4 regions of the Pectobacterium sp. A5351 genome follow, and region 2 is predicted to be linked to each of the others. Evidence: predicted binding sites of a transcription regulator. Region 2 holds the regulator's gene; each other region holds the start of a gene.
The links. The regulator sigma-54, encoded in region 2, starts transcription at its own class of promoters, with help from an activator protein. The targets are predictions, from matches to a motif close to GTTGGCACANNTTTCGCTNT.
Positions count from the first base shown of each region.

Region 1: a site for sigma-54 is predicted at 3,354-3,373, ahead of glnA (glutamate--ammonia ligase). Genes of this name have one in related genera too.
Region 3: a site for sigma-54 is predicted at 2,436-2,455, ahead of O1Q74_RS17735 (gamma carbonic anhydrase family protein). Genes of this name have one in related genera too.
Region 4: a site for sigma-54 is predicted at 1,328-1,347, ahead of glnK (P-II family nitrogen regulator). Genes of this name have one in related genera too.

Region 1 covers NZ_CP116477.1:4,307,232-4,311,973, reverse strand. The annotation lists gene glnG (nitrogen regulation protein NR(I)) at 1-561, opposite strand, end outside; gene glnL (nitrogen regulation protein NR(II)) at 570-1,619, opposite strand; gene O1Q74_RS19820 (hypothetical protein) at 1,656-1,853, shown strand; gene glnA (glutamate--ammonia ligase) at 1,866-3,275, opposite strand; gene typA (ribosome-dependent GTPase TypA) at 3,645-4,742, shown strand, end outside.
Region 2 covers NZ_CP116477.1:299,476-304,217, forward strand. The annotation lists gene npr (PTS phosphocarrier protein NPr) at 1-235, opposite strand, end outside; gene rapZ (RNase adapter RapZ) at 267-1,124, opposite strand; gene ptsN (PTS IIA-like nitrogen regulatory protein PtsN) at 1,288-1,761, opposite strand; gene hpf (ribosome hibernation promoting factor) at 1,858-2,145, opposite strand; gene rpoN (RNA polymerase factor sigma-54) at 2,169-3,602, opposite strand; gene lptB (LPS export ABC transporter ATP-binding protein) at 3,652-4,377, opposite strand; gene lptA (lipopolysaccharide ABC transporter substrate-binding protein LptA) at 4,381-4,742, opposite strand, start outside.
Region 3 covers NZ_CP116477.1:3,865,172-3,869,913, reverse strand. The annotation lists gene tsaC (L-threonylcarbamoyladenylate synthase type 1 TsaC) at 1-524, shown strand, start outside; gene aroE (shikimate dehydrogenase) at 544-1,371, shown strand; gene O1Q74_RS17740 (DUF1488 domain-containing protein) at 1,368-1,625, shown strand; gene O1Q74_RS17735 (gamma carbonic anhydrase family protein) at 1,610-2,158, opposite strand; rRNA gene O1Q74_RS17730 (16S ribosomal RNA) at 2,646-4,187, shown strand; tRNA gene O1Q74_RS17725 (tRNA-Glu) at 4,274-4,349, shown strand; rRNA gene O1Q74_RS17720 (23S ribosomal RNA) at 4,604-4,742, shown strand, end outside.
Region 4 covers NZ_CP116477.1:3,162,848-3,167,589, reverse strand. The annotation lists gene O1Q74_RS14690 (SmdB family multidrug efflux ABC transporter permease/ATP-binding protein) at 1-1,074, shown strand, start outside; gene glnK (P-II family nitrogen regulator) at 1,434-1,772, shown strand; gene amtB (ammonium transporter AmtB) at 1,812-3,098, shown strand; gene tesB (acyl-CoA thioesterase II) at 3,176-4,039, opposite strand; gene O1Q74_RS14670 (YbaY family lipoprotein) at 4,252-4,742, shown strand, end outside.

The DNA.
Region 1 (4,742 bases), 390 kb from region 2:
CGGGCTGTGGCGATGTAGAGCGTGTGCCACCAGTTCTTTACCGGTTCCCGATTCGCCGTTAATCAGCACGCTGATCGATGAGCGAGACAGGCGGCCGATGATGCGGAAGACATCCTGCATCGCGGGCGCTTCGCCAATAATGTCCGTTGTCGGGCCATTGATCGGCTGGTTACGTACCGGCTGCTGCTGCTCCAGATAATGGCTGATCGCGCGCTCAACCAGCGCAACGGCTTCATCAATATCGAACGGCTTCGGCAAATAGTCGAACGCACCCTGTTGGTAAGCGCTGACGGCAGCATCCAAATCGGAATGTGCCGTCATAATGATGACCGGGAGCATCGGGTGGCGCTGTTTGATTTGCTGTAAGAGTGCTAATCCATCCATCCCAGGCATGCGGATGTCGGACAGCAGAACGTCGGGGGTTTGTGTTGCTAACGCATGCAATACCTGATTTCCGTTCTCAAACGTTGCGCAGGTTAAACCCGCACCAGCAAGCGCGCGCTCAAGCACCCAACGGATGGAGCTATCGTCATCGACAATCCAGACTATCCCTCGTTGCATTGTGAACCTCACTGGCGAATGGGCAGGTAAACCGAGAATTCGGTGTGTCCTGGCCAACTGTTAAATTCAATTTTACCAGAGTGCTGGTCGATAAGACTGCGGGCGATGGAAAGCCCTAAACCAGTTCCCCCTTCGCGCCCGCTCACCATCGGGTAAAACAGGGTGTCTTGTAGTTGAGCGGGTACGCCGGGGCCGTCATCTTCCACGTCAATACGGGCGGCGAGACGATAGCGCACGCCGTGTAACGTGAGCTGAAAAGCCGTGCGGGTACGAATCGTAATCGTCCCGCCTTCCTCGCCCAGCGCCTGTAGCGCATTGCGGGTAATATTCAGCAGTACCTGTTCAATCTGGTCAGGGTCGTGCGTCAGCTCTGGCAGACTGGGGTCATAGTCTTTCACCAGCGTCACGTTATCTGGCTTTTCCAGTGACACGAGCTGACAAACGCGTTCGGCGACCTGATGAATGCTTTGGGTGACGTGCAGGCCGGGCTGCTGTGGCCCGAGCAGGCGATCGACCAGATTACGCAGGCGATCCGCCTGTTCGATGATGACCTTGGTATATTCCGTCAGCGCCGGATCGGGCAAGGCCTTTGCAAGCAGCTGCGCGGCACCGCGTAATCCGCCAAGGGGATTTTTTATCTCATGCGCTAAGCCCCGGACTAAATCACGGGCAGCCTGCTGTTGTGCATGTTGAAGCTGTTCCTGACTGAGACGGCGCTGATTATCCATCGGCGCCATTTCCAGCAGGATAAAATCGTTTTGTACCCGCTGAGCGGTGAGCGACATGATGTGCGCTTTACCATCTACGACGATGGTGACTTCGTTATCTGTAAAACCTTGCCCTGAATCCAGACTTTCACGCAGTAAATCGATATTCAGAGAAAAATATCCCAGCAAATCGGGCAGCGGTGTGCCGGATAATTTACGCGAGCTTTGTGCCAGTAATTGCTGTGCTGCCGGGTTGGAATAGTGAATCGCCAGATCGTTATCCAGCAATAAGATGCTGTTTATCAGAGAATTTAGGATCTGCCCAGCATCGGGCAGCGTGCCTGTTGCCATAACGCAGACTCCCGCACCGTCGTGGTGCATTGTAGTGTGAATGATGGATGTTACGTCGCAACGGCCAATGCCGGCGGTGAAAAAAGCCCATCCGAAGATGGGCTGAAGCGTTTCCACGGCAACAAGAACAAACTTCTTAGTATTCTGTTGTTTATCGGTCATGGTTGGGTATCAGCACACCCAACCATGCTGTCGTTATTAAACGCTGTCGTTATTAAACGCTGTCGTTATTAAACGCTGTCGTTATTAAACGCTATAGTACAGTTCGAACTCAACTGGGTGCGGCGTCATACGAACGCGGTCAATCTCAGATTTACGCAGTTCGATGTACGCTTCGATAGCGTCATCGGTGAACACGCCACCACGGGTCAGGAACTCGCGGTCTTCGTTCAGTGCAGCCAAGGCCTCGTCCAGAGAACCTGCAACTTTTGGAATCTCTGCTTCTTCTTCTGGAGGCAGATCGTACAGGTTTTTGTCCATAGCATCGCCAGGGTGGATTTTGTTGATGATGCCGTCGAGGCCAGCCATCAGCAGTGCAGCGAAGCACAGGTATGGGTTAGCTGCTGGATCCGGGAAGCGCGCTTCGATACGACGTGCTTTCGGGCTGGCAACAACCGGAATACGGATTGAAGCAGAACGGTTACGGGCAGAGTAAGCCAGCATAACTGGGGCTTCGTAGCCTGGGACCAGACGCTTGTAGGAGTTGGTGGTTGGGTTCGCCAGGGCGTTGATAGCTTTAGCGTGCTTGATAACACCGCCGATGTAGAACAGAGCCAGTTCAGACAGGCCGCCGTATTTGTCGCCAGCGAACAGGTTAGTACCGTCTTTGGACAGAGACATGTGGCAGTGCATACCAGAACCGTTATCACCGAACATAGGTTTTGGCATGAAGGTCGCAGTTTTACCGTAGGCGTGAGCCACGTTGTGCACGACATATTTGTAGATCTGAATTTCGTCAGCTTTTTTGGTCATGGTGTTGAAGCGGGTAGCCACTTCGTTCTGACCTGCGGTTGCCACTTCGTGGTGGTGAGCTTCAACAACCAGACCCATTTGCTCCATGGTCAGACACATAGCAGAACGGATGTCCTGTGATGAATCGACGGGTGGAACTGGGAAGTAGCCGCCTTTCAGACCTGGACGGTGACCTTTGTTACCGCCTTCGTATTCTTTACCGGAGTTCCAGTAAGCTTCGACGTCGTCGATAGCAACGTGAGAACCGGACGTGCTGCTGCCGAAACGGATGTCATCGAACAGGAAGAATTCTGGCTCAGGCCCGAACAGAACGGTATCGGCAATGCCAGAAGAACGCAGGAAATCTTCCGCACGTTTCGCGATAGAACGCGGGTCGCGGTCATAACCCTGCATGGTGCCTGGCTCAAGGATGTCACAACGAATGATCAGCGTAGAATCTTCGAAGAACGGGTCGATCATCGCCGTGCTAGCATCCGGCATCAGAACCATGTCTGACTCGTTGATACCTTTCCAGCCGCCAATGGAAGAACCATCAAACATTTTACCTTCTTCGAAGAAGTCGGCATTAACTTGATGAGCCGGAATGGTGACGTGCTGCTCTTTACCTTTAGTATCCGTGAAGCGTAAATCAACAAACTTCACTTCGTGCTCATTCAGCATCGTCAAAACATGTTCTGCGGACATACTTGGTTCTCCCGATTGGTCATTTATCGTCGTGGAACGAATATCGTTGTGGATTGATGTTGTTGCCGTGAGTAGACTAAAGCTAAAAGTGTGCCAACTTTTTAAATGTGTGCAATGTGTTGCTACTTGGGGCTTTCTCACGGAAATTCACTGCACCATTATAGTTTAAAGCACCAAAATGGTGCTTTTTATGTGAATTATTGCACTTATTTGGTGCATTTATGTTCTCTTGTAGCGCTTTTGCACCGTGAAAGGGATCACAAAGCAGGCAGCTCTAGGTTGTTTATCATAGATGTTTGTGATCTTGTTTAGTCCCTCGATTAATACGTGTACAATAGCGCGCTATTTCTAAATGCCTGAGGCAAAGCTGTGATCGAAAATTTGCGTAACATCGCCATTATTGCGCACGTTGACCATGGGAAAACCACCCTGGTTGACAAGCTGTTGCAACAATCCGGAACGTTCGGTGAACGTGTCGAAGCAACCGAGCGTGTAATGGACTCCAACGATTTGGAGAAAGAGCGTGGAATTACCATCCTCGCAAAAAATACCGCCATTAATTGGAAAGACTACCGCATTAACATCGTCGATACCCCGGGACACGCCGACTTCGGCGGCGAGGTTGAGCGTGTTATGTCGATGGTTGACTCGGTACTGCTGGTTGTTGATGCGATGGATGGTCCGATGCCGCAGACGCGTTTCGTGACCAAAAAAGCATTTGCCAACGGTCTGAAACCGATTGTGGTTATCAACAAAGTTGACCGTCCTGGCGCGCGTCCTGACTGGGTTGTCGATCAGGTATTCGACCTGTTCGTGAACCTGGATGCGACTGACGAGCAGCTGGATTTCCCGATCATTTATGCTTCTGCGCTGAATGGTATCGCGGGTCTCGACCATACCGACATGGCGGAAGATATGACCCCGCTGTATCAGGCGATTGTCGATCACGTTTCTCCGCCTCAGGTTGAGATGGATGCGCCGTTCCAGATGCAGATTTCTCAGCTGGACTACAACAACTATGTTGGTGTTATCGGTATCGGCCGTATCAAGCGCGGTAAAGTTAAGCCTAACCAGCAAGTGACTATTGTTGATAGCGAAGGCAAAACCCGTAACGGTAAAGTCGGTAAAGTTCTGACTCACCTGGGTCTGGAGCGTATCGACGCGGCTGAAGCGGAAGCAGGCGATATCATCGCGATCACTGGTCTGGGCGAGCTGAACATTTCCGACACCATCTGCGATCCGCAGAATGTCGAAGCGCTGCCAGCACTGAGCGTCGATGAACCTACCGTTACCATGTTCTTCAACGTCAATACTTCACCATTCTGTGGTAAAGAAGGTAAGTATGTCACGTCGCGCCAGATTCTGGAGCGTCTGAACAAAGAGCTGGTACACAACGTTGCCCTGCGCGTTGATGAAACTGAAGACGCTGATGCGTTCCGCGTTTCTGGCCGTGGTGAATTGCACCTG
Region 2 (4,742 bases):
CGGCAGCAAGTGCCTGTTCTTCATCCGGGCCAGTGGCTTCCACCTCAATGAGTCGCCCTTTGGCCGAGTCCAGCATCAGCATGGCAATCACGCTGCTGGCTTCGGCTTCGGTGCCGCTGTCATTACGCAGCATTACTTCTGCATCAAAGCTCTGCACCAGCTCGAACAATTTCATGGCTGGGCGAGCGTGCATGCCCAGCTTGTTTTTGATTTCAACCGTTTGCCGGACTGTCATGGGTTACCTGGCTGTACTGGTGTGCCAACGATTACGAGGGTTTACGCTTTTCCAGCGTACGGTGGCGTGACTGGACGTTCTTACCGCGTGAGCGGAAGTAGTCTGCCAACTGCTCGGCGACGTAGACGGAACGGTGTTTACCGCCGGTACAGCCAATGGCGACAGTCAGATAACTGCGGTTATTGGTTTCCAGCATCGGCAGCCACAGTTCCAGATAGCTGCGGGTCTGGTAGATGAAATTGTGAACTTCGGTATGTCTGTCGAGGAAGGACGCAACGGGCTTATCCAAGCCGGTCATCGGGCGCAGTTTCGGATCCCAGTGCGGGTTCGGCAAGAAACGCACGTCAAAGACGTAATCCGCATCAATGGGGATACCGTGCTTGAAGCCGAACGATTCGAACACCATCGTAAGCTCACGTTCCCGCTTGCCGAGCAAACGGGTACGTAGCATCTCAGCCAGTTCATGTACCGACATCTCTGAGGTGTCGATAATCAGGTCGGCGCGTGAACGCAGCGGCTCCAGCAGATCGCTTTCTTCATCAATGGCGCTTTCCAGCGACAGATTCTTGCTGGAGAGCGGATGCAGGCGACGGGTATCGCTATAGCGACGGATTAATGTATTGCGGTCGGCATCCAGAAATAGCAATTGAGGCGAGAAGCTTGGCGGCAGTTGCTCCATGGCATGCTCGAAGATCTCTGGCGATTCCGGCATATTGCGCACGTCAATACTGACTGCTGCGGAAATGTTACGTGCCGCAAGCGTATTAGCCAGCTCTGGCAGTAAAACCACAGGCAGGTTATCTACGCAGTAGAACCCCATATCTTCCAGTGCGCGCAGGGCGACAGATTTCCCTGAACCTGAGCGACCACTGACAATCATCAGCACCATCTGACGACTCCCCTCTGGCAACGTGATGGCGAATTCTCATTGCCACTGTTTTTATAAAAAAGTGATGTATAGCTAAAAAAATGACGGCTTCGCGTAGGGATTGCAAGCATTCTCTGAATCCACGGCAAATCGCCCATCATCGTGAACATGACCACCATCCGGCTTAACCGGCTTCCGTCATAATCTGGTACAGCTCTTCATCGCTTTGCGCCGCACGCAGGCGTCGGCAAACCGTTTTATCCGCCAGCCGCTTGGCAACAAGCGACAGGGTATGCAAATGGGTTTTACATTGTTCCGCCGGAACCAGCAAGGCAAAAAGCAGATCAACGGCCTGATTATCAATAGCATCGAAAGCGATCGGTTGCTCTAACTGGATGAAAACACCGATGGCACCCAGCGCATTATCGTCTTCCAGCTTGCCGTGAGGAATGGCAATGCCGCCGCCGATTCCCGTGCTGCCCATCCGCTCCCGGGTCAGGATGGCATCAAAGATAATCTGCGAAGGAATGTTAAGCTGCCTGGCGGCCAGCTCACTGATAATTTCCAATGCCCGCTTCTTACTCTGGCAGTGGACGGTGCTTCGGGTGCACTCAGGACGTAATACGGTGCTGAGCTGCAATACGGGATCGTGGTTCATTTTATGTTCACTTAACGACGCTTTCACTTCTGGTGATCCCGACCCATCCGATGGATGGGTCGAGTTTGTTCCTTTGCCAAACGGCAAAGGAGAAAATTAGTGCTGCTTGAGTTTATCTTTATGCTTATTGAGCTGTCTTGCCAGCTTATCAATCAATAAATCTATCGCGGCGTACATATCTTCCGCTTCTGAGGTTGCATGCAGCTCGCCACCATTAACGTGGAGCGTGGCCTCGGCAATTTGCTGAACTTTTTCCACTCTCAATACCACATTGACCTGATTAATCCGGTCAAAATACTGCTCTAATTTGGCAAACTTGCCATTCACAAAATCACGCAGCGGTTCAGTGATCTCGATGTGGTGTCCGGTAATGTTGAGCTGCATAGCGTCTTCCTTCTCTGTTGAGATCAAACCAGTTGTTTACGCTGATTTGATGGTGGGATAGATAAAGACTCTCGGTATTTTGCCACGGTACGGCGCGCCACGATGATGCCCTGATCGGAGAGCAGCGCCGTCAGCTTGCTATCGCTCAGTGGCTTCGCGGGGTTTTCCGCTGCAATCAGCTTCTTCACCAGCGCGCGGATTGCCGTTGACGACGCTTCTCCGCCGCTATCGGTATTAACGTGGCTGGAGAAGAAATATTTTAGCTCAAAAATGCCGCGCGGGCTGTGCAGGAACTTCTGTGTCGTCACGCGTGAGATGGTGGATTCATGCATATCCACTGCCTGCGCGATGTCTGCCAGTACCATGGGCTTCATGAATTCTTCACCCTGCTCGAAGAAATCCTGCTGCTGTTCGACGATGCAGCGGGTCACTTTCAGCAGTGTGTCGTTACGACTTTCCAGGCTTTTGATGAGCCAGCGCGCCTCTTGCAGATTACTACGAATAAACTGTCCGTCGCTGTCGTTGCGCGCGCTGTTACCCAGCGCAGCGTATTGCTGGTTAATCTGCAAGCGGGGAACGCTGTCGGTGTTCAGTTCAACGGACCAGATTCCCTGAACTTTACGGACCAGTACGTCAGGGATGACGTATTCGGATTCACCGGTGTTGATCGATTGTCCCGGACGGGGATCGAGTGATTGAATCAACGCCAGTGCTTCTTTCAGCACCTCTTCTTTCAGGCGCGTGATACGGATCAGGCTGCGGAAATCATGGTTGGCTAACAGATCGAGATGATCGCTGACGATCAGACGCGCTTCGGTCAGGCGTGGCGTGTCGTCGGCGAACTGGGAAAGCTGCACCAGCAGACAATCGCGTAGGTCGCGGGCGGCGACGCCAACGGGGTCGAAGCGCTGCACGCGTTTGAGTACGGCTTCAACTTCTTCCAGCGTCACGTCGTCGTCACCGATGCTCTCAAGAATGTCCTGTAGCGGTACAGTCAGGTAACCGGTGTTGTCCACCGCATCGACGATAGAGGTCGCGATGGCGGCATCGGTGTCGGAAAACGGCGTCAGCTCAACCTGCCACATCAGGTAGTCCTGAAGCGTTTGCGTGGTTTCACCTTGATAAATCGGCAACTCTTCATCGCGATAGTCGGTGCCGGTGCCCGACGGTGTGCCTGCTGAGTAAATTTCATCCCAGGTGGCATCGAGTGGCAATTCTTCCGGCATGTCCTTCTGTTCCAGAGCCTCACCGGTATCCAGTGAATCGCTGTCTGCCTTTTCAAATGACTCGATTTCGTCGTGCTGATCCGTTTGTTCGAGCAACGGATTGCTTTCCAGCGCCTGTTGAATTTCCTGTTGCAATTCAAGCGTGGACAGTTGCAACAGGCGGATGGCCTGTTGGAGCTGTGGGGTCATGGCCAGTTGCTGGCTAAGCCTGAGTTGCAAACCTTGCTTCATAAATCGCGCTAACGTCCCATAAGTACTGCAAAGATAAAATATTACCCTATCAGAGTCGGAAGCCTTCGCCCAGATAGACGCGTTTCACCTGTTCATCAGCCAGAATATCGGTCGGTGAACCGTGGGCGATCAGGTTGCCCTGACTCACGATGTAGGCTCGTTCACAGACATCAAGCGTTTCGCGGACGTTATGATCGGTAATCAACACGCCGAGCCCGCTGTCACGCAGATGCTCAATGATTTTTTTAATATCCAGTACGGAGATCGGGTCTACGCCCGCAAACGGTTCATCCAACAGGATGAACTTCGGATTCGCCGCCAGTGCACGCGCAATCTCTACACGGCGTCTTTCCCCACCGGACAGCGATTGTCCCAGACTATCGCGCAAATGAATAATATGGAATTCTTCCATTAGCTCATTGGCACGATCTTCCTGCTGCTCGTTCGTCAGATCTTTACGGATCTGTAACACCGCCATCAGGTTGTCATAGACGCTTAAGCGACGAAAAATAGAGGCTTCCTGCGGCAGGTAGCCGATGCCGCGCAGCGCGCGTTCGTGCAGAGGAAGCAGGCTGATGTCGTCGTCGTCGATGACAATACGTCCTTCATCACGCGGGACGATACCCACGACCATGTAGAACGTTGTCGTTTTGCCGGCACCGTTCGGCCCGAGCAGGCCGACGATTTCACCGGAATTGACGGTCAGGCTGACATTTTCGACGACCTTACGGCCTTTGTACGCCTTGGCCAGATTTTCTGCGGTTAATGTTGCCATAACTTATTCAGTGACCCGTGGTTGCGGTTGTTGAGAATGAGAAGGCTGGTTCTTGTTCTCTTTCTCCTGAAGCTGAGAGGGGACCAACACCGTCGTCACGCGCTTTCCTTTTTCGCTGGTCGCTTCCATCTGCTGCTGTTTCACCAGATAGGTGATGCGATCGCCTTTTACATTGCTATCCTGCTGTTCCAGATAGGCATTGCCTGTCAGTACCAGAAAGTCTTTGGCCAGTTCGTAGCGGATTTTCTGCGCGTGACCTTTTACCGGTTTGCCGTTGTCCTGCATCTGGTAGAACGTCACGGGATTACCGTAGCCTTCCACCACTTCACTGCCTTGCGTGCCTTGTGGGCGCGTCACGACGACCT
Region 3 (4,742 bases), 840 kb from region 2:
TACATAACCAGCAGGTTATTGCGTACCCGACTGAAGCGGTGTTTGGGTTGGGCTGCGATCCTGATAGTGAGGTGGCGGTTAATCGCCTGCTAGCGTTAAAACAGCGCCCCTGGCAAAAAGGATTGATCCTGATTGCGGCAGATTTTAGCCAACTTGCTCCTTATATTGATGACAGCGCGTTGTCCGATGAGCAGAAGGCTATGATGTTTTCTACATGGCCTGGTCCGGTTACTTGGGTATTGCCTGCAAAACGCACGACTCCGCAATGGTTAACGGGGCAATTTTCTTCGCTTGCGGTGCGCATTAGCGACCATCCGTTAGTCAAAGAACTGTGTCAGCGTTACGGTAAACCGCTGGTGTCGACTAGCGCCAATTTAAGTGGTCAACCTCCCTGCCGTACTGCTCAGGAAGTCTCTCAGCAGTTTGGTGATGATTTTCCTGTGCTAGTTGGGGATGTCGGGGGAAGAATGAACCCATCGGAAATCAGGGATGTATTAACAGGCGAGCTTATTCGTCAGGGGTAACGACAAGTTGGAGAGGAACGTGTCTGAAGTAACGTCTTTTGCGGTTTTTGGCAATCCGATTGCACATAGTAAATCACCTCGCATACATGAGCTATTTGCTGCACAGACGGGGATAACGTTGACGTACCAGCGCGTGTTAGCGCCTCTGGATAATTTTGAGCAGATGCTGCGCCAGTATTTTCGTGATGGTGCTGGTGGGGCGAATGTGACTGCGCCCTTTAAAGAGCGTGCCTTTGCTGAAGCCGATGAACGTAGCGAATGCGCGGCGCTTGCTGGGGCGGTCAATACATTGAAGAGGCTGAGTGACGGTCGCCTGTTTGGTCATAATACGGATGGCATTGGTTTACTTAGCGATCTGCAACGATTGGCGCTGGTAAAGCCGTTGGATCGTGTGTTGCTGGTTGGTGCTGGTGGTGCAGCGCGAGGGGTTATCCAACCCTTACTGGCTTATGGCTGTACGGTTGTGCTGACGAATAGGACGTTTTCCAAGGCTGATGAATTAGTTAAGATCTTCAGTGGCATTGGAGATATTCAAGCTGTTGCTCTCGACGATTTACAGGGTCAGTCATTCGATCTGATCATTAATGCGACATCTTCTGGGATGTACGACAGTATTCCTAATTTACCGCCAGAACTCATTTCGCCGGATACAGGTTGTTATGACATGTTCTATCTGCCGCAACTGACCCCCTTTTTGTCATGGTGCGTACAGCATGGTGCTATCCGTTATGCAGATGGCTTGGGAATGTTGGTGGGGCAAGCGGCCCATGCGTTTAAGCTTTGGCATGGCGTTATGCCTGATGTGGAACCCGTGATCGGTATACTAAAGCAGGAGCTTGCGAAGTGAATCAGGCGTTCCAGTTCCCAGATCGTGAAAGTTGGGATGATGAGGTAATGGCGATCCGCTTTCCCGTTTTAGTGAATGGCTTTCAGCAGGAATGTTTAGTCAGCGCAGAGCTGCTCCAGCAACGTTATGGCGGTGATAGCCCTGAACGGTGGCTGGCACTGTTCAGGGAGTATCGATGGGATCTTGAGGATGAACTAGAAAAAATGATCGTTGCTGAAGAATGGGATGATGAAGGTTATTACTCATTGTCCTGAGCAAGATATTCATCTTTCCAACGAACATAGTTGTCTGCCGAGTAAATCAACCCTTCTATTTCTTCTTGTGTGAGTGGCCGAATTTTTTTGACTGGGCTGCCGAGATATAGATGTCCCTTCTCTAGCCGTTTTCCTGGAGGGACCAAGCTGCCTGCGCCAATCATGACATCATCTTCAACAATCGCTCCATCCAAGAGTATTGATCCCATTCCGACCAAAACCCGATTTCCTATTTGGCAACCGTGCAGCATCGCTTTATGGCCCACTGTGACGTCTTCACCAATAATAAGTGGATTACCTTCTGGTTTTTTCTCTGAGCAGTGGGTGACATGAAGTACAGAACCGTCCTGAACATTACTCCTTGCACCAATAGCAATGTAGTTAACGTCACCGCGTATGGCGACAAGGGGCCAGACACCGACATCATCGCCTAGTGTTACTTTGCCAATCACCACGCTGGAATGATCGACCATAACTCTTTCGCCTAAAATGGGAGAAATACCGTTATAACGACGGAATGTTTTTGCACTCATCGACAACCTCGTAGTTATTTGCCACATACTGATTATTCGTATTACAGACAAAATATCGACAGATATGAGACATCGGCAACTGAAAAGTGGTGTGGATCGAGTAAGATCTCATCGAAAGGGTTGAAAAACAGGCGAACGGAAAAAAAGATCAAGAAAGTTGTTGTGTAACGAAAACGGATCCCTATAATGCGCCTCCATCGACACGGCGCTGTGACTCACAACCGGGTAGGTAAAGAAAGAGAAAACGCTTTAAAATAAACGTTGACTCTGCAGGTGATAAGCGTAATATACGCCACCTCGCGAAGTGGTTAAGGCCGCAACGCACTGCTCTTTAACAATTTAATCAGACAATCTGTGTGGGCACTCACAATACCGTATCTCAACGATATAAAAAGTCTTGAAGAGTGAACAACAGTAAATTCATTACGAATAAACAGTTTTAATTCTTTGAGCATCGCTGACGAGTTCAGCAAATCAAACAAATCTTAAATTGAAGAGTTTGATCATGGCTCAGATTGAACGCTGGCGGCAGGCCTAACACATGCAAGTCGGGCGGTAGCACAGAGGAGCTTGCTCCTTGGGTGACGAGCGGCGGACGGGTGAGTAATGTCTGGGAAACTGCCTGATGGAGGGGGATAACTACTGGAAACGGTAGCTAATACCGCATAACGTCTTCGGACCAAAGCGGGGGACCTTCGGGCCTCGCGCCATCAGATGTGCCCAGATGGGATTAGCTGGTAGGTGAGGTAATGGCTCACCTAGGCGACGATCCCTAGCTGGTCTGAGAGGATGACCAGCCACACTGGAACTGAGACACGGTCCAGACTCCTACGGGAGGCAGCAGTGGGGAATATTGCACAATGGGCGCAAGCCTGATGCAGCCATGCCGCGTGTGTGAAGAAGGCCTTCGGGTTGTAAAGCACTTTCAGCGGGGAGGAAGGCGGTGAGGTTAATAACCTCATCGATTGACGTTACCCGCAGAAGAAGCACCGGCTAACTCCGTGCCAGCAGCCGCGGTAATACGGAGGGTGCAAGCGTTAATCGGAATGACTGGGCGTAAAGCGCACGCAGGCGGTTTGTTAAGTCAGATGTGAAATCCCCGAGCTTAACTTGGGAACTGCATTTGAAACTGGCAAGCTAGAGTCTTGTAGAGGGGGGTAGAATTCCAGGTGTAGCGGTGAAATGCGTAGAGATCTGGAGGAATACCGGTGGCGAAGGCGGCCCCCTGGACAAAGACTGACGCTCAGGTGCGAAAGCGTGGGGAGCAAACAGGATTAGATACCCTGGTAGTCCACGCTGTAAACGATGTCGATTTGGAGGTTGTGCCCTTGAGGCGTGGCTTCCGGAGCTAACGCGTTAAATCGACCGCCTGGGGAGTACGGCCGCAAGGTTAAAACTCAAATGAATTGACGGGGGCCCGCACAAGCGGTGGAGCATGTGGTTTAATTCGATGCAACGCGAAGAACCTTACCTACTCTTGACATCCACAGAATTCGGTAGAGATACCTTAGTGCCTTCGGGAACTGTGAGACAGGTGCTGCATGGCTGTCGTCAGCTCGTGTTGTGAAATGTTGGGTTAAGTCCCGCAACGAGCGCAACCCTTATCCTTTGTTGCCAGCGGTTAGGCCGGGAACTCAAAGGAGACTGCCAGTGATAAACTGGAGGAAGGTGGGGATGACGTCAAGTCATCATGGCCCTTACGAGTAGGGCTACACACGTGCTACAATGGCGTATACAAAGAGAAGCGACCTCGCGAGAGCAAGCGGACCTCATAAAGTACGTCGTAGTCCGGATTGGAGTCTGCAACTCGACTCCATGAAGTCGGAATCGCTAGTAATCGTAGATCAGAATGCTACGGTGAATACGTTCCCGGGCCTTGTACACACCGCCCGTCACACCATGGGAGTGGGTTGCAAAAGAAGTAGGTAGCTTAACCTTCGGGAGGGCGCTTACCACTTTGTGATTCATGACTGGGGTGAAGTCGTAACAAGGTAACCGTAGGGGAACCTGCGGTTGGATCACCTCCTTACCAAGAAGATGTGCGTTGAGTGAAGTGCTCACACAGATTGTCTGATGAAAATAATGAGCAAAAGCGTCAACAAAGTACGGTGTCGTGTCCCCTTCGTCTAGAGGCCTAGGACACCGCCCTTTCACGGCGGTAACAGGGGTTCGAATCCCCTAGGGGACGCCAGCGCATCCGACCATTCCGGTGAAAGCGGGGGTCTTCAGTAAGTCAACTACTTACCTCATATCTTAAAACTGATTAGTAATAGTCAGGGTTTAAGATATTGCTCTTTAACAATCTGGAACAAGCTGAAAATTGAAACATGACAGCTGAACATACTGACACGACAGTAATGTGGTGTGAGCAATGAATCAGTCTGTCAATGAGTCTCTCAAATAATCGCAGCGCGAATGTGTCTTCAAGACACCTTCGGGTTGTGAGGTTAAGCGACTAAGCGTACACGGTGGATGCCTAGGCAGTCAGAGGCGATGAAGGGCGTGCTAATCTGCGATAAGCGTCGGTAAGCTGATATGAAGCGTTATACCCGACGATACCCGAATGGGGAAACCCAGTGTGTTT
Region 4 (4,742 bases), 1.5 Mb from region 2:
CACGCGCATTATGACGTGCGAATGAAGGCGTTGCGTCTGGAAGGTTTCCTGCTGCGGCCACTGCTGAGCCTGTTTGCTGCGATGGTGCTGTGTGGTTTGTTGATCCAATTTGGTTTCAGTTCGATGGGATCGGTTGGCGTCGGGGTCTTGTACGCGTTTATCAACTATTTGGGCCGTCTGAATGAACCGCTGATAGAACTGACAACCCAGCAATCCATGTTGCAGCAGGCGGTCGTCGCTGGTGAACGTATCTTTGAATTGATGGATGGCAAAAAGCAGAGCTACGGCGATGACGAGCGTCCTTTGGCGACGGGGCGCGTCGATATTGACGATGTCTCTTTCTCATATGGTACAGAAAAACGCGTGCTACAGAATATCTCGCTGACGATCCCAGAGCGCGGGTTCGTCGCGCTGGTCGGGCATACCGGCAGTGGGAAAAGTACGCTAGCCAGCTTGCTGATGGGGTATTACGCGCCGGATGAAGGTGAGATTCGGCTGGATGGCCGCCCGCTGTCGATGCTCTCTCATGCGGTGTTGCGCCAAAATGTGGCAATGGTGCAACAGGATCCGGTTGTGCTGGCGGAATCCATGTTTGTGAATGTGACGCTGGGGCGTGATATCAGCGAAGAAGCCGTCTGGCACGTGCTGGAAGTGGTACAGCTTGTCGAACTGGTTCGGGCTTTCCCTGAAGGGCTGCATACGCGCATTGGCGAGCAGGGGAATAACCTGTCTACCGGACAAAAGCAGCTGTTGGCGATAGCGCGGGTACTGGTGCAAACGCCTAAGATTTTGATTCTCGATGAAGCGACGGCGAATATTGACTCTGGCACGGAACAGGCGGTGCAAAAGGCGCTCCGTATCATCAGGGAACAGACGACCTTGATTATCATCGCCCATCGGCTTTCTACTATCGTTGAGGCCGACACGATTATGGTGCTCCATCATGGACAAACCGTTGAACGGGGAACACATGATCAACTGCTGCAACAGCAAGGGCGCTATTATCAAATGTATCAGTTGCAACTCGCCGGAGAGGATCTTGCAGCCACCAGCACTGAGCCTTGCATTGCCTAACTCTATTAGCTGTCATTCTGTGGTCTGCACCGCCTTGAGTGGTGCAGACTGACAGTCTGCTCACGGCTTCGCACCATCAGTAAGCATCGTGATTCCGGTTTTTACCTGTACTGCACTGAAAACACCCCTCGCGCACTAAAATAGTGCAATTCTTGCCCGGTTCTTCCTGCATTTCTTTCCCGCTGTGTTTTCTTTTTGCCCTTTCTTATCGTTAATCGCGTTCTCTTTCCTGATTTATGCCAGATAAATCATTTATGGCACACCCTTTGCTTTAGTCATGACGTAGACCTACTTCATAGAGCACGTAATCGAACAAGTGACGGGCGAAAGCCTGAACGTAATGGCTAGGGGGAAGACAAATGAAACTGGTTACTGTGGTGATAAAACCATTCAAGCTGGAAGATGTACGTGAAGCGTTATCTTCTGTCGGCATCCAGGGGCTCACCGTCACTGAGGTGAAAGGATTTGGTCGTCAGAAGGGGCACGCGGAACTCTACCGTGGTGCAGAATATAGCGTTAACTTTTTACCCAAAGTAAAAATTGATATTGCGATTGCAGACGACCAATTGGATGAAGTGATCGATGTTATCAGCAAAGCGGCGTACACCGGAAAAATTGGTGATGGCAAAATTTTTGTCGCCGAGTTGCAAAGGGTTATCCGTATTCGTACGGGTGAAACTGACGAAGCCGCACTTTAACAACACCTAACGTAGATACGTAAATAGGGATGGATGAAAATGAAAAAATTACTCTCTTCATTAGGTCTCGGTGTGGCGGCATTACTCCCGTCCTGGGCAATGGCTGCAACACCGACGATTGATAAAGCGGATAACGCTTTTATTATGATTTGTACCGCGCTGGTACTTTTTATGACTATACCGGGCATCGCACTGTTTTATGGCGGCCTGATCCGCTCGAAGAACGTTCTGTCCATGATGACGCAGGTGAGCGTAACATTCGCGATGGTTTGTATCTTGTGGGTGGTTTACGGATATAGCCTGGCTTTCAGCGAAGGTAATGCCTTCTTCGGTGGCTTCAGTACGTTTATGCTGAAAGGCATCGGAATTGAATCGATTAGCGGCACCTACTATCAATTTGTACACGTGGCGTACCAGGCTTCCTTTGCCTGCATCACCGTTGCGCTGATTGTCGGGGCGATTGCTGAACGTATCCGTTTCTCTGCTGTACTGATTTTCGTTGCGCTGTGGCTGACATTCTCCTATCTACCGATGACGCACATGGTGTGGGGCGGTGGTTATCTGGCATTGGATGGCGCGCTGGACTTCGCGGGTGGTACGGTGGTTCACATTAACGCCGCGGTCGCTGGGTTGGTTGGTGCTTATTTGCTGGGCAAACGTGCTGGTTTTGGCAAAGAAGCCTTCAAACCACATAACCTGCCGATGGTGTTTATCGGTACGGCGATTCTGTACATCGGCTGGTTTGGCTTTAACGCAGGTTCTGCGGGTGCCGCAAACGGTATTGCTGCTCTGGCTTTCCTGAACACGGTTGTCGCTACTGCTGCTGCGATTTTGGCGTGGGTTGGTGGTGAGTGGATGGTGCGCGGTAAGCCTTCTCTGCTGGGTGCATGCTCCGGTTGTATCGCGGGTCTGGTGGCAATCACACCAGCAGCGGGTACGGTTGGCGTCGGTGGTGCACTGATCATCGGTCTGGCTGGCGGTATTACCGGTCTGTGGGGCGTTACGGTACTGAAAAGATGGCTGCGTGTGGATGACCCATGTGATGTATTTGGTGTACATGGTGTGTGTGGTATCGTTGGTTGCATTCTGACTGGTGTATTTACTTCGGCATCTTTAGGTGGCACGGGCTATGCGGAAGGCGTGACGATGGCGCATCAGGTTTGGGTCCAGTTATTCAGTGTGATCATTGCTCTGGTTTGGTCTGGCGTGGTGGCATTCATCGCTTTCAAAGTGGCGGATATGATTGTCGGCCTGCGTGTTCCTGAAGATCAAGAGCGCGAAGGTTTGGACATCAACAGCCATGGTGAGAGTGCTTACAACCAATAATTGAGCTTGTCCAAATGCAACAAACGGGCGTGGAGTTTCCTCCACGCCCGTTTTACGTTATGAGGCTGCCACAGTCTTTACGATTGGCGGCGGCGCATCACCCCTTCCTGTACGCTGGATGCAACCAGCACGCCTTCTCGGGTATAGAACTGCCCACGGACAAAGCCACGAGCACCGGATGCGGATGTACTTTCTATGGTGTATAACAGCCAGTCATCCAACCTGAAATCACGGTGGAACCACATTGAGTGATCAATCGTGGCGACCTGCATACCCGGCTCCAAAAAGCCAACGCCATGAGGCTGTAAGGCTGTGAGTAGGAAGTTGCAGTCAGAGGTATAGCCAAGCAGATATTGGTGAATACGCTTATCGCCCGGCAATGGGCCGCAGGCCCGGCACCAGACATGTCGTACCGGTTCGTCCACTTCGCCTTTTAGGGGGTTATGGAATTTAACCGGACGCATCTCAATCGGGCTGGCCTGAATGAATTTATCGCGAAAGCGGGGCGGCAGGAGATGCTGCATATCTTGCGCGATTTCCTGCTCGGATTTCAGCGCTTCTGGCGGTGGAACCTCAGGCATCACATTCTGGTGTTCAAACCCTTCTTCATGACTTTGAAACGAGGCCGTCATATAAAAGATAGGGCGACCATTCTGGATGGCACTGACGCGTCTGGCGCTGAAACTGTTGCCATCGCGCAGGTTTTCAACGTCATAAATAATCGGTTTCTGGCTGTCGCCGGGCAGCAAAAAGTAGCTGTGGAAAGAGTGAATGTTACGTTCTACGGGAACGGTCTGTTTGGCGGCTGACATGGCTTGGCCTACGACTTGCCCGCCAAAGACCTGGCGCAGTCCCAAATCATCGCTTTGTCCGCGAAATAGCCCTTCTTCGAGCTTCTCTAAATGCAGGAGGTCGAGAAGGTGTTGTAGTGGTTGACTCATGGTATCAGCCCCAATAGATGAAAATGGCGAGTTATATGTTTGTTTTGTAAGGTTTAAAATATCTAATTATGGCTTTTCACTACAATAAATATGTGGCTTTAAGGAAAATATCAGAATTTTGCACCATTATTATTGTGTTGGGTGAATCATACTCTTTATGAGTACCAGTTTTCGATACTGGTAGTCTGACAATAATAAAGGAGACTGACCGAATGAAATTATGGCATATCTTAGGTGGTATCACGTTATCGGTGGCTCTGGCTGCATGCACACAGAGGGGGGATTATGGCGTATCTCCTCAAACTGGTGCACCTGTCACCAGTGTGTCTTCACAGCACCCGGTTGTTGCCATGCCAGCGGTAACCGGTACTGTGAATATTCGTCAGCGCATTACGCTCCCTCACAACGCCGTGTTAACCGTTACGGTGTCTGATGCATCGCTGGCAGATGCGCCTTCAAAAGTCATTACTCAGCGGGTGACGAGAACAGAAGGAAAGCAGGCACCTTTCCAATTCGAGTTACCGTATAATCCGGCTGATATTCAACCCAACGCACGTATCTTACTCAGTGCAGCAGTTGCAATTGATAATCGCGTCGTGATGGTGACGGAGAACGTCTTGTCGGTCATTAGCAACGGGGTCAATAACGCCGATTTGGTGCTGGTCCCTGTCGCCTCTGTTCCTCTACCGGCTAAAAATCAGGG